DNA from 3 places in the Alteromonas sp. H02 genome. Region 2 is predicted to be linked to each of the others. Evidence: predicted binding sites of a transcription regulator. Region 2 holds the regulator's gene; each other region holds the start of a gene.
The links. The regulator sigma-54, encoded in region 2, starts transcription at its own class of promoters, with help from an activator protein. The targets are predictions, from matches to a motif close to GTTGGCACGNNNNTNGNNT.

Region 1: AC566Q_RS13965 (DUF4168 domain-containing protein) is a predicted target of sigma-54. The motif match lies at 2,801-2,819, and genes of this name have one in related genera.
Region 3: glnA (glutamate--ammonia ligase) is a predicted target of sigma-54. The motif match lies at 2,841-2,859, and genes of this name have one in related genera.

What each region holds. Positions count from the first base shown of each region.
Region 1 is NZ_CM185021.1:3,023,485-3,027,864, forward strand. Features, by position in the region: gene AC566Q_RS13955 (MurR/RpiR family transcriptional regulator) at 1-672, shown strand, start outside; gene pyk (pyruvate kinase) at 967-2,403, shown strand; gene AC566Q_RS13965 (DUF4168 domain-containing protein) at 2,874-3,278, shown strand; gene AC566Q_RS13970 (NAD(P)H nitroreductase) at 3,352-3,903, opposite strand; gene AC566Q_RS13975 (HvfX family Cu-binding RiPP maturation protein) at 4,016-4,380, opposite strand, start outside.
Region 2 is NZ_CM185021.1:4,262,865-4,267,244, forward strand. Features, by position in the region: gene lptA (lipopolysaccharide transport periplasmic protein LptA) at 1-98, shown strand, start outside; gene lptB (LPS export ABC transporter ATP-binding protein) at 95-820, shown strand; gene AC566Q_RS19785 (RNA polymerase factor sigma-54) at 888-2,366, shown strand; gene hpf (ribosome hibernation promoting factor) at 2,391-2,678, shown strand; gene ptsN (PTS IIA-like nitrogen regulatory protein PtsN) at 2,694-3,152, shown strand; gene rapZ (RNase adapter RapZ) at 3,177-4,022, shown strand; gene AC566Q_RS19805 (HPr family phosphocarrier protein) at 4,022-4,294, shown strand; gene AC566Q_RS19810 (hypothetical protein) at 4,353-4,380, opposite strand, start outside.
Region 3 is NZ_CM185021.1:1,149,644-1,154,023, forward strand. Features, by position in the region: gene AC566Q_RS05215 (IS4 family transposase) at 1-1,230, opposite strand, end outside; gene glnA (glutamate--ammonia ligase) at 1,365-2,774, opposite strand; gene typA (translational GTPase TypA) at 3,183-4,380, shown strand, end outside.

The sequences.
Region 1 (4,380 bases), 1.2 Mb from region 2:
TTTCCGGATTTTAAACTGCACCTCGCGCAGAGCCTGGCCAACGGTACGCCTTATGTTAACCGGCATGTAGACGAAAACGACGGCCCGGACGAATATACCAATAAGATATTCGAGTCGACCATGGCGTCGCTGGAAGTGGCCCGTCAGTCTGTTTGTGTAAACACCGTCAACCGCGTGGTAGACCTGTTAACCCAGGCACAGCGTATTTCGTTTTTTGGCCTGGGTGCCTCAGCATCTGTAGCTCATGATGCATTGAACAAGTTTTTCCGTTTTAATGTACCAGTGGTGTATTTCGAAGATATTCTGATGCAGCGCATGAGCTGTATGAACTGTAACTCAGGCGACGTCGTCATGTTGTTTTCACACACCGGCCGCACCAAAAGCCTGGTAGAAATCGCCCAGATTGCTAAAACGAACGATGCAACAGTGGTTGGCATTACATCGGCTGACAGCCCATTGGCTAATGAATGTACCTATGTATTATCGCTGGAAGTCCCGGAAGATACCGACATGTATATGCCCATGGCCTCAAGGATTGCCCAGTTAACCCTGATAGATGTACTTGCCACCGGGTTTACACTGCGTCGTGGCAATAAGTTCCGTGAAAATCTTAAGCGCGTAAAAGATACGTTGCGTGGCTCCCGCTACGAAAAACGCGGCAACGAAGCCTAATTCTCTCTGAGTGGGCGGATTTTTCTGCCCGCTTTTTACATCGAGTAAAAATTTTTTTAGATATCAGTCACCACCTTCCAATCCCCTCACCCACACGCTCACTCAGGGGTTAGCGGTTCATTTGTGTTACTTTTTATTGCCATCGCTGTTCAGACCATCATAAAGAATCTTTAATCAACCATTCACAATTTGGTCAAATTCGTCTACTATTTTGTAATTAAATTACGAAATAGATTTTCAGCTATACTTAATCACTGGTTGTCCCACATAAACTATTAACAAGCGATAACACACATGACTAGAAGAACGAAAATCCTGGCTACTTTAGGGCCTGCTACAGACACGCAAGAAAAAATTGAAGCGATTATTGCCGCCGGAGCAAACGTAGTACGCATGAATTTTTCCCATGGCCAGGCCGAAGATCATATCGAGCGCGCCAAGCGTGTCCGCGCTGCTGCTGCCAAGCTGGGCAAATACGTAGCGATTTTAGGCGACCTGCAGGGGCCAAAAATCCGGGTTTCACGCTTTACCAACGATAAAGTTTTCCTTAATGAAGGCGACCCGTTTGTGCTGGATGCAGAGCTTGACCGCGATGCAGGTACTGAGCAACAGGTTGGTATCGATTATAAGGCGCTGCCTGACGATGTTAGCACCGGCGATATCCTGTTACTCGACGATGGCCGTATTCAATTAGAAGTGACCGGCGTTGATGGCCGCAAAGTGCTGACTAAAGTAACTGTAGGCGGCAAACTGTCTAATAATAAAGGCATCAATCGTCTGGGTGGCGGTTTGTCTGCTGAAGCACTGACTGAAAAAGACAAGCGTGACATCCTTACTGCCGCTGAAATTGGCGTTGATTACCTTGCAGTCTCTTTCCCACGCAGCGGTGCAGACCTGAACTATGCCCGCGAACTGGCCGAAGCAGCCGGCTGTAAAGCCAAAATCTGCGCCAAGGTAGAACGCGCTGAAGCCGTTGCTACGGATGAAGCCATTGATGACATTATCAGCGCATCAGACGCGGTAATGGTTGCCCGTGGCGATTTGGGTGTGGAAATTGGTGATGCAGAGCTGGTTGGTGTTCAGAAAAAGCTGATCGCCCGTTCTCGTCAGTTAAATAAGGTGGTTATCACGGCAACTCAGATGATGGAGTCGATGATTGAAAGCCCAATGCCTACCCGTGCAGAAGTAATGGACGTGGCTAACGCTGTACTGGACGGTACCGATGCGGTAATGCTCTCAGCAGAAACTGCGGCGGGTAGCTATCCGGTTGAAACCGTAAAAGCCATGGCCCGTGTTTGTGAAGGCGCAGAAACCCACCCAAGTGTAAAAATCTCCAAGCACCGCATGGACGAACTATTTGGTTCAGTGCACGAGACTATCGCTTTATCAGCGGTTTATGCTGCTAATCACTTACCGGGTGTAAAGGCTATTGTAGGCTTAACAGAAAGTGGCAGCACGCCGCGTCTGATGTCGCGTATCACCACTACCCTGCCGATTGTTGCCATGTCACGTCACGAAGAAACGCTTAATCTGATGGCGTTATACCGTGGCGTAAAACCGGTTTTCTTTGACTCTCGCGACAGTGCACCCGGTGAGCTGCGTAAAGATGTCGTAGCCCTGCTGAAAGAGAAAAACCTGGTGGAGAACGGTGATATCGTGATCCTGACCCACGGTGACCGCATGGAAACTATCGGCGCCACTGACGCGATCAAAATTATCGTCGTTGAATAAAACCAGCAATACGCTGCATGCTGAAGCCGGGAACGCCAATGGCGGTCCCGGCTTCGCTATTACTAACACTCCACAACCATCTAGTCGCCTGCCCCGTAACATTTTCATTAATCGCCAAAGCTCTCGACAACCGTTTCCCCCTAAACCTATTTATGCAGTGTTAACCTGAGTGACTTGTTAGTGCTTGCGATTTCCAAAAAATGCCCCGCCACTGGCGCAGCCAGACAATTAAAACCAATGCCCCCATGTCCATAGAATTCTAGTGCCCATGTAATTTTGCATGACATCCCGCCGCCACCGTGAAAAATTGCGACACATTCTGAAAGCGAGACCAGTTAGCGCTGAGAAAATAACCACCAAAATACAATAAACCATTGTTTAAATTAATGATTTACAACCTGGCATAGCACTCGCTTTGTAAAATATGACATTCCCTGTAATGGGGTCATTCATCAAATTGGAGTGTATATATGACACGACTTGCAAAACTCATTGCCTTAACGCTTTCTCTAACCACCGGCGCAGTTTCTTCGGTTTACGCAGCCCAGAAAGTGCAGGACAACGAAAAAGCAATGAATCAAATTCAGACTTCTGTTGAACAACAACAGTTTGATGATTCAACGTTACAAAAATTTACCGTGGCGATGTATGCAGTACAAGATGTCGCGAAAAAGTTTGAGGTTAAGCTGCAACAAGAGCAATCCACCGAAAAACAGCAGCAACTGCAAACCAACGCGCGTGAAGCGATGGTAGACGAAATAAAACAAGCTGGTCTGGAGGTAAAAACTTATACCACTATCGCTCAGCGGGTGCGTCAGGATGAAGCGCTTCGCCAACGGATAATGAACATCGTTAACGATCAGGATAATAGCTAGCCTTTCCTATCAGCAATGCGCCACCGACAGGTGGCGCTTTTTTTCTCAGTAAAGAGCAGTGTCAGAATAGCCGTTATGCAAAGACAGTAAAGTAGTCTTCCGGTTCAAGTTCTGGCTTGGGTCCTGCGTCTTGTGCTGGCGTACCCAGATATAAAAAGCCAACAATTTCGTTGTCGGCAGATACACCCAGCCCTTCTTTTACAATATTGCAATGGGCATAATCGCCGGTGCGCCACATGCCCTGAAAGCCCTGGGCAACCGCAGCCATTTGCATGGCCATAGCCGCACAACTGGCCGACGCGAACTGTTCTACCTGAGGCACTTTTTCGTGTTCCTGATAGGCCGTGGTGATCACAATAATCATCGGCGCACGGGTAGGTAACTGCGGCGCGCGCTGTATTTCACGTTCCGTTTTATCATTATCAATAGCAGACTGCTCAAACAGTGCACCGAGCTTGTCGAGTCCTTTGCCCTCACACACTATAAATCGCCATGGCTTAAGTGCCGCGTGATCCGGCGCCCGCAAAGCCGCGCGTTTAATATTATCCAACGCCTCGCCAGCCGGTGCCGGCGCGGTTAGTCGGGGCTGTGAGCGACGATTGATAACAAGTTCCAGTGCATCCATGGTGCTCTCCTTCTGGCAAAATAATTAGTTTACCCGTGCTGATACGGGCTATTTCACAAAAAGACCAGCATACTGGCAAGCGATTTTAGTGCAATCCCTGCAATATAATTTATTAGTGATTAAAATGCCGCGCCAGATAATAATCAATACTCACATAACGCCCGCCACCAAAGCAGAACAGCACCATAAGCATAATAAAATAAGTAGCGGCAAACTCTATACCGTTATTCAGGATCACAAAGTTACCACTGGATGTCAGCCAGTCGATATAACCGTGTTCGTTAAGAATAGCTTTCGCTGCAGAGAGCTTCTCAGGGGCCGCCATGACAGATTCATTTGTTAACAGCGTACCATCGGCCAGCCAGCTGCCTGCATCGGCAATAGCCGGCCATCCGTACTGCCAGTGGACGGTAATCATGGCCACTACCATGGTTATCATTAAAGGAATAGCGGTTAGCCGGGTAGCCAGGCCTAGCA
Region 2 (4,380 bases):
TGCGTACCGTGTTTAGTCTGGAAGATATTGAAGCCGTGCGCGACGAAAGCAAGGCCAGTGATAGCACAGACGACCAACAGGATAATGACAACGAATGACCACCCTGACCGCCACCCACTTAGCTAAGTCGTATAAGTCCCGGCAGGTAGTAAGGGATGTTAGCGTTGAGGTATCTGCCGGCCAGATTGTTGGCCTGTTAGGCCCCAATGGTGCAGGTAAAACCACCACTTTTTACATGATTGTAGGCCTGGTGGCACTGGATAAGGGCGATATTCGCATCGACGAGATGGATCTGACCCGCCAGCCCATGCACGAACGTGCCCGCAACGGAATTGGTTATCTACCCCAGGAAGCCTCTATTTTCAGAAAGTTAACGGTTTTTGACAATATCATGGCAATATTGCAGACACGCAAAGACCTTTCTTCTGCCGAACAGCAAAATGAAGCCGATGCGCTACTTGATGAATTCAATATCAACCATATACGTAATAGTACAGGGATGAGTTTGTCGGGGGGAGAGCGGCGTCGGGTAGAAATTGCCAGGGCACTGGCGGCGAATCCAAAATTTATTTTGCTCGATGAACCCTTTGCGGGAGTTGACCCAATTTCGGTTAATGATATAAAGAAGATCATACAGCATCTTCGTGACCGTGGAATTGGTATCCTGATTACCGACCACAACGTCCGGGAAACCCTCGACGTATGCGAGAAAGCCTACATTGTGAGTCAGGGGGAATTAATCGCCCAGGGCACCGCCGAACAGGTTTTAAGTAATCAAAAGGTCAAGGATGTATACCTGGGTGAGCAATTCAGGCTATAGTTAGATGCATATAGACAACAAATTTTGTCCCGATCAATAATAAGCAAGGCGTTAAGAACAGAAGTAGATGAAACCATCTTTACAGCTCAAATTTAGTCAACAACTTACTATGACGCCACAATTGCAGCAGGCGATTAAACTGCTGCAACTATCTACTCTGGATTTACAACAGGAAATCCAGGAAGCGCTCGATTCAAATCCGTTATTGGAAGTTGATGACAACAGCGACAACGATACGGTTGAGAAAAGTAAACTCGATGCGGAAGCGGATGCCGCAGCAACCGCCAGCACCGAGACCAGCATGGACACCAATGAGGCCCTCGAAAAGAACGAGTTGCCCGACGAATTACCCATCGACAGCACCTGGGATGAATATTATTCGGCCTCCTCAGCGCCAGCGCCAGGCCCTGCTTCCAACGACGATGAGAATGTTTTTCAGGGTGAAACCACCGACAATATTCAGGACCACCTGCTCTGGCAAATGCGCCTCACGCCCTTCAGCGATGTAGACCGTGCCATTGCGATTGCCATTATTGATTCGATTGACGAATCAGGATATTTAACCGTAACAGTTGAAGATATCCTGCAGAGCGTCAATACTGAAGATATGGAAGAACCGGTTGAAGTGGACGAAATTGAATGCGTGCTGAAACGGATCCAAATGTTCGACCCGATTGGTTCAGGCTCACGTACCCCGCAGGAGTGTCTACTGGTCCAGTTAAAACAATTTGCTCCCGACACGCCATGGCTCAAGGAAGCAAAAACCCTGATTGAAGACTATGCCGACCTGCTGGGCAGCAAGGACTATCGCACCTTAATGCGTAAATCACGCCTGAAGGAAGACGATTTGCGTGAAGCAATGCGCTTACTGCAAACCCTTAATCCGCGTCCGGGCAGTGCATTAATTACTCAGGAGCCCGAGTACGTTATTCCCGACGTATCGGTCACCAAGAAAAAAGGCCGTTGGGTGGTTGAACTCAATCCCGACAGCCTGCCAAAACTGAGCGTAAATCAGCAGTACGCTGCCATGAGCCGTCAGGCCCGCAACAGTTCAGATTCCCAGTTTATTCGCTCGCATATGCAGGAAGCCAAGTGGTTTATCAAGAGCCTGGAGTCGCGTAACGAAACCTTGCTCAAGGTTGCTAACTGCATTGTGCAGCAGCAAATGGGCTTTTTCGAACACGGCCCGGAAATGATGAAGCCTATGGTCCTCAATGACGTAGCCGAAATGGTTGATATGCATGAATCTACCATTTCGCGGGTAACCACTCAGAAATACATGCACACCCCCCGCGGTATTTTTGAACTGAAGTATTTCTTCTCCAGCCACGTAGCCACCGAGTCGGGCGGAGAATGTTCATCTACTGCCATCCGCGCTCTGATTAAAAAACTGGTTGCCGCCGAGAAGCCCAGTAAACCACTAAGCGACAGCAAAATTGCTCAATTGTTGGCCGAACAAGGTATAAAAGTTGCCCGGCGGACAATAGCAAAATACCGGGAATCCTTGTCGATTCCACCGTCTAACCAACGCAAGAGCCTTATTTAGGCCGAAATATAAGGAAGACGAACTATGCAAATAAATCTTACAGGTCATCACATCGAGATAACCGATTCTTTGCGTAATTATGTTGATACCAAGTTTAGTAAACTGGAGCGCCACTTTGATCACATATCCAATGTGCATGTGATCCTCAACGTGGAAAAGCTTGCTCAAAAAGCCGAAGCCACGATGCATTTGAGTGGCGCGGAAGTATTTGCCTCGTCAGAAAATCAAGATATGTATGCCGCGATAGACAGTATGGTCGACAAACTGGATCGCCAGGTAATTAAGCATAAGGAAAAGCTCAAAAAGCACTAGGCCCAATTTAACCTTATGAATATTCAAGCCTTAGTTAGCCTGGATCGCACTGAATGTGCGGTCCAGTGCAACAGTAAAAAAAGAATTTTAGAAATCATCAGCGATATTGCTGCCGAAACCAACGCCGAAATTCAAAAAGAAGACGCGCTTAACGCCCTGCTCAGTCGTGAAAAAATGGGCAGCACCGGCATTGGCAATGGCATAGCGTTGCCGCATGGCAGACTGGCTAATCTTTCCAACGTAACAGCCGTGGTAGTAACCACCAACCCAGCCATTGCCTTTGACGCCATTGATGATAAACCGGTTGATATCTTTTTTGCCATTCTGGTACCAGAAAACCAGACCGAGGGGCATTTGCAGACCCTCGCCACGATTGCCGGCAAGTTAAGCCAGAAAAGCATTGTAAAAACCATCCGTAACGCCGAATCGAAGGAACAGGTTATCGCCGCACTATGCGACGAGGCTGCAAATTAGTCCGGCAGGGAGTCTGACAAAACCATGAAACTCATTATCATCAGCGGGCGCTCCGGCTCCGGCAAATCCGTTGCGCTAAGGGCGCTGGAAGATTTAGGCTACTACTGCGTTGATAACATTCCGGTAAACCTGCTCCCCACCCTCACCCATACCGTGGTCGACGAATACGATCAGGTAGCCGTGAGCATCGACGTGCGTAACCTGCCAAAGGATCCCGATGAATTAGTTGAGATTCTCGACTATCTGCCCTCGTCCTGGTCGATGACCATTGTTTACCTTGACGCCAGTGATGACATGCTGGTGAAGCGCTTTAGTGAAACCCGCCGCCTGCACCCGCTGGCCAAATTGAATAAATCCCTGGCCGATGCCATTCAGGCAGAAAAAGAATTACTCGCGCCCATTACCGAGCGGGCCGACCTGTACATTGATACCGACAGATTATCGATTCACCAGCTCGCCGAACTTATCCGCGAACGTATTCTGGGTAAAAAGAGCTCAAGGTTAGTGTTGGTATTTGAGTCATTCGGCTTTAAGCACGGCATACCCAAAGACGCGGATTACGTGTTTGATGTTCGCTTTCTACCCAACCCGCACTGGGAGCCGGACCTAAAGCACCTTACCGGTCTGGACTCCCCGGTAGAAGCCTTTCTGGGTTCACAGCCCATTGTGACCAAGTTTATCTGGCAGATTCAAAACCTGCTAGACACCTGGATGCCCCATCTGGAACGTAATAACCGCAGCTATGTGACCATTGCCATCGGCTGCACCGGAGGCCAGCACCGCTCGGTGTTTGTAGCCCAGTCACTGGCCAAAATATACAGCGATAAGCATCCGGATGTGCAAATCCGTCACCGGGAGTTAAACCGATAATGCGCGTAGAAAAAACACTTACCATCGTTAATAAGCTAGGCCTGCATGCCCGTGCAGCCACACAGTTAGTGCAACTCGCTAATCAGTTTGATGCCGAAATCACCCTTAAAAAAGGGGATAAAGAAGCCAATGCCAACAGTGTACTGGGTTTAATGCTGATGGAAAGTCATCAGGGCGAACAGGTTGATGTGATCAGCGAAGGCCCGGATGCCGAAGCCGCCATGGCAGCGGTGGAAACTTTGATTGTTGGCCGTTTTAACGAAGACGAGTAGTAGCCACAAACAACCACTGTGCAGCGGTTATCTGTGGTTTTATTGCGGATAGCAAAGACTAATCATTCAATTGCAGTTGCAATCGG
Region 3 (4,380 bases), 2.5 Mb from region 2:
CATCATCCTCAACGATTCCATCAGGTATTCATAGTGAACTGGCAGTTTAGTCACTGTGTCTGGGATAGTGGTCAGGAAGAACACAATGATATGTCTCATGCAGAGTCCGAAGCTAAGTCGAGAGGGAGATAAATCCGGTATGTCTTTTACTGCATCTAGCATCATCATCCTAATCAGGTTGTAGGCGAGCAATAGTCCCCACAGTTCCTGACGCACCATCTCAGGTTTCTTACTACGAAGCGTTAGTTTTGCCTGATGCAGAGTCTGTTTCATTTCCCTGAAGCCCAACTCTATTTCCCAGCGCTGAACATACACATCAACAACGTCTTCATAGGGAAACTGCATCGCATCAACCATTGAACTAAGCACCCGATAGGTCTTTCCGTCGATTTCGTAGCTGGTCAGTCTCGCTTCGATGGTTTCCGGTAAACCATCGAACTTCTTCCTAGCCTGAGGAGAAGTTTTCAGTGTGACAATAGCATCATCTTCACTTAGTTGATGTTTTACTGTGTATTGTAAATCTTTACGTGCAGGGAGCATCCAGTGCGTGTTGACCCCTTTAGTCATCCACAAGTAGAGTAATCCCAGCGAGTAATAGCCTCTGTCGAACAGGGTCAGAGAGTTATCAGGCACCGAAGGGATAAGCCGTTCAGCGAGGGACATCTCTCCTACATTACGACTATCAAATTCACTGGCCAAAAGAAGGTGGCTGGACGTTTCCATCAGGCTGCACATGCGTACCTGCGGGTACGGATTATCACCCTTGGCATTCCGGTCACAACCAAATGCATTAAGGTTCTCCGTAGTATCCTGAGTACGAAACATCACGCCATCAACCGCCAGTACATTTAAACCACACCACTGCTCAAAAGCGTACTCACCAAATGCCCGCTGTGCCATCAGTTTAAAAGTGTGCCCGACGGCATCTTCCCCCAGTCGTTGGCGCGCTTGTACCACCGCACTAGGCGCAACAAAACGATTTTTACCCGGTAGTGAAACATCGAGTTTATTCGCAATGTCCCAGACAGGGTCGTTACGGAAAAGACTCATACCAACAATGGTAAAAACAACCGAATCCAGAGGTAATCGTCGACGCCTGACGGTCGCTACACCCGATAATTCATAAGCTTGCTGGAGAAGTTCGGGGTCAACGAAAGACATCAGTTTATCGATAGCATTCAAATCTTCTGCATGACCAAATGTATCATCGAGGTGTGTAAGTAAAGACATAAAAAAATCCGATACCAGAGACTGATATCGGATTGTGAACCCGTAGAAAGATCGGTCAACCGATCAGTATAAATTTCTTAACTGATCGGCATTACGCAGATGCGGGCTTTTGGTATATATCTTAATACAACGTTTTATACGCTGTAGTACATGTCGAACTCAACAGGGTGAGTGGTCATGTTCAGTTTAGTGACTTCTTCCATCTTCAGTTCGATGTAAGCGTCGATCATGTCGTCAGACATTACGCCGCCAGCAGTTAAGAATTCACGGTCACTATCCAGTGCTTCAAGCGCCATTTCCAGCGAGCTTGCAACAGTTGGGATTGCCAGTGCTTCTTCAGCCGGCAGATCGTATAAGTCTTTATCCGCTGCATCACCAGGGTGGATCTTGTTCTTAATACCGTCGATACCCGCCATCAGCATGGCAGTAAATGCCAGATATGGGTTAGCTGTTGGGTCAGGGAAGCGTACTTCGATACGACGCGCTTTATCGCTGGTTACGTAAGGAATACGGATTGAAGCTGAACGGTTACGTGCAGAGTATGCCAGCATTACCGGCGCTTCGAAGCCAGGTACCAGACGCTTGTATGAGTTAGTCGAAGCATTAGCAAAAGCGTTGATCGCGCGAGCGTGCTTGATGATACCGCCAATGTAATAAAGTGCTTCTTCAGAAAGACCTGCATACTTGTCGCCAGCGAAGATGTTTTTGCCATCTTTACCGATAGACTGGTGACAGTGCATACCAGAACCGTTATCACCAACCAGTGGCTTAGGCATGAAAGTCGCTGTCTGACCGTAAGCGTGAGCAACGTTATGAACAACATACTTGTAGATCTGGATTTCGTCAGCTTTAGCAACCATAGTGTTGAACTGACAAGCAATTTCGTTCTGACCAGCAGTCGCTACTTCGTGGTGGTGTGCTTCAACAACCAGACCCATTTCTTCCATTACCAGACACATTGCAGCACGCAGATCGTGCGCAGAATCTACTGGTGGAACCGGGAAGTAACCGCCTTTAACGCCTGGACGGTGACCCATGTTACCGTCAGCGAATTCTGAACCTGAGTTCCAGGCTGCTTCAGAAGAGTCGATTTTATACATTGAGCCTGACATATCAGTGTGGAACTTGATGTCGTCAAACAGGAAGAATTCTGGCTCAGGGCCGAATAAAACAGTGTCACCAATACCCGTAGACTTCAGGAACTCTTCAGCACGGCGTGCGATAGAGCGTGGGTCACGGTCGTAACCTTCCATAGTTGAAGGCTCAACGATGTCACAACGGATGTTAACCTGAGTTTCCTCAGCAAACGGGTCAACAACGGCAGTTGCCGCGTCAGGCATTAGGATCATGTCTGATTCGTTGATTCCTTTCCAACCAGCGATTGAAGAGCCATCGAACATCTTACCTTCTTCGAAGAAATCGTCATCTACGCATGATACAGGGATAGAGACGTGTTGCTCTTTACCTTTTGTGTCGGTAAAGCGAAGGTCAACAAACTTGGCTTCGCTTGATTTAATTAATTCTAATGCCTTCTCAATTGACATCGTGTCCTCCAGGTTGTTTCGTAAATTTGATGTTCGGGGAGCCGAATCATCAGGTGGAAAAATCGTAAGCGATATTCATGCCAGCTACTTGTAAAGGCTGAACAACGCAGTATTCCGGGCTGTCGTCAATTAATATAACTTATCATGCACCATTATGGTGATTTTATGTTTTATTTTGGTGCAGAAGGAAGTGTCAGCAAAGCTTTGTTTCCTTCTAGCATTCTTTCACTGCCCGCAGGCTTAATCAACAGATTAATTTTTCTTTAAACCTAAAAAAACATGCGCAATGCAGCGAGAATTTCTGTACAATCCGCGCTCATTTCCTTTTATCTGTACGAGAAAATTGCAAAATCTCTTTGTTGCATCGGCAATGATGCCGCGTGGGAGTTTTTTGCGGGTTGAAATTCAATGAATGTAACTGACATCAATAAGCTAAGAAATATCGCGATCATCGCGCACGTTGACCATGGTAAAACTACTCTGGTAGATAAACTGCTGCAGCAGTCTGGTACTTTAGAAACCAGAGGCGAGGCACAGGAACGCGTGATGGATTCTAACGATATTGAAAAAGAACGTGGTATTACCATCCTGGCGAAAAATACCGCCATCAACTGGAACGATTACCGCATCAATATCGTAGACACTCCCGGACATGCCGATTTCGGTGGTGAGGTTGAGCGCGTTATGTCGATGGCGGACTCGGTACTGCTGCTTGTTGATGCGCAGGAAGGCCCTATGCCGCAAACGCGTTTCGTAACGCAAAAAGCATTTGCTCAGGGCTTAAAGCCGATTGTGGTAATCAACAAAATCGACAAACCCGGTGCACGTCCTGACTGGGTAATGGACCAGGTATTTGATCTGTTTGATAACCTTGGAGCTACGGATGACCAACTGGACTTCCAGGTAGTTTATGCTTCTGCTCTGAATGGTTGGGCGTCAATGGATGCTGATCAAAGTGGTGAAGATATGACGCCATTGTTCCAGATGATCGTGGATCAGGTATCACCACCGGATGCAGACATTAACGGTGCGTTCCAAATGCAAATTTCGCAGCTGGATTACAACTCTTACGTGGGTGTAATCGGTGTTGGCCGTATCAAGCGTGGTAGCGTTAAGATTAACCAGCAAGTCACCATCGTTGGCGCGGATGGCAAGAAACGCAACGGTAAGGTTGGTCTGGTTTATGGTTATCTGGGTCTGCAACGCCACGAAGTAGAATACGCTACCGCTGGCGACATCATCGCTATCAGTGGTCTGGGTGAACTGAAAATTTCAGACACCATTTGTGACGTGAACACTGTTGAAGCGTTGCCGGCACTGAGCGTAGATGAGCCAACGGTTACCATGACGTTCCAGGTAAACACCTCGCCATTCGCTGGTAAAGAGGGTAAATATGTTACGTCGCGTAATATTCTTGAGCGTTTACAAGACGAACTGGTTCATAACGTTGCACTGCGCGTTGAAGAAACCAGTGATCCGGATAAATTCCGCGTCTCCGGGCGTGGTGAATTGCACTTAGGTATCCTGATCGAAAATATGCGCCGTGAAGGTTACGAGCTGGCTGTATCTCGCCCGGAAGTAATTCTGAAAGAAGAAGACGGCCAGG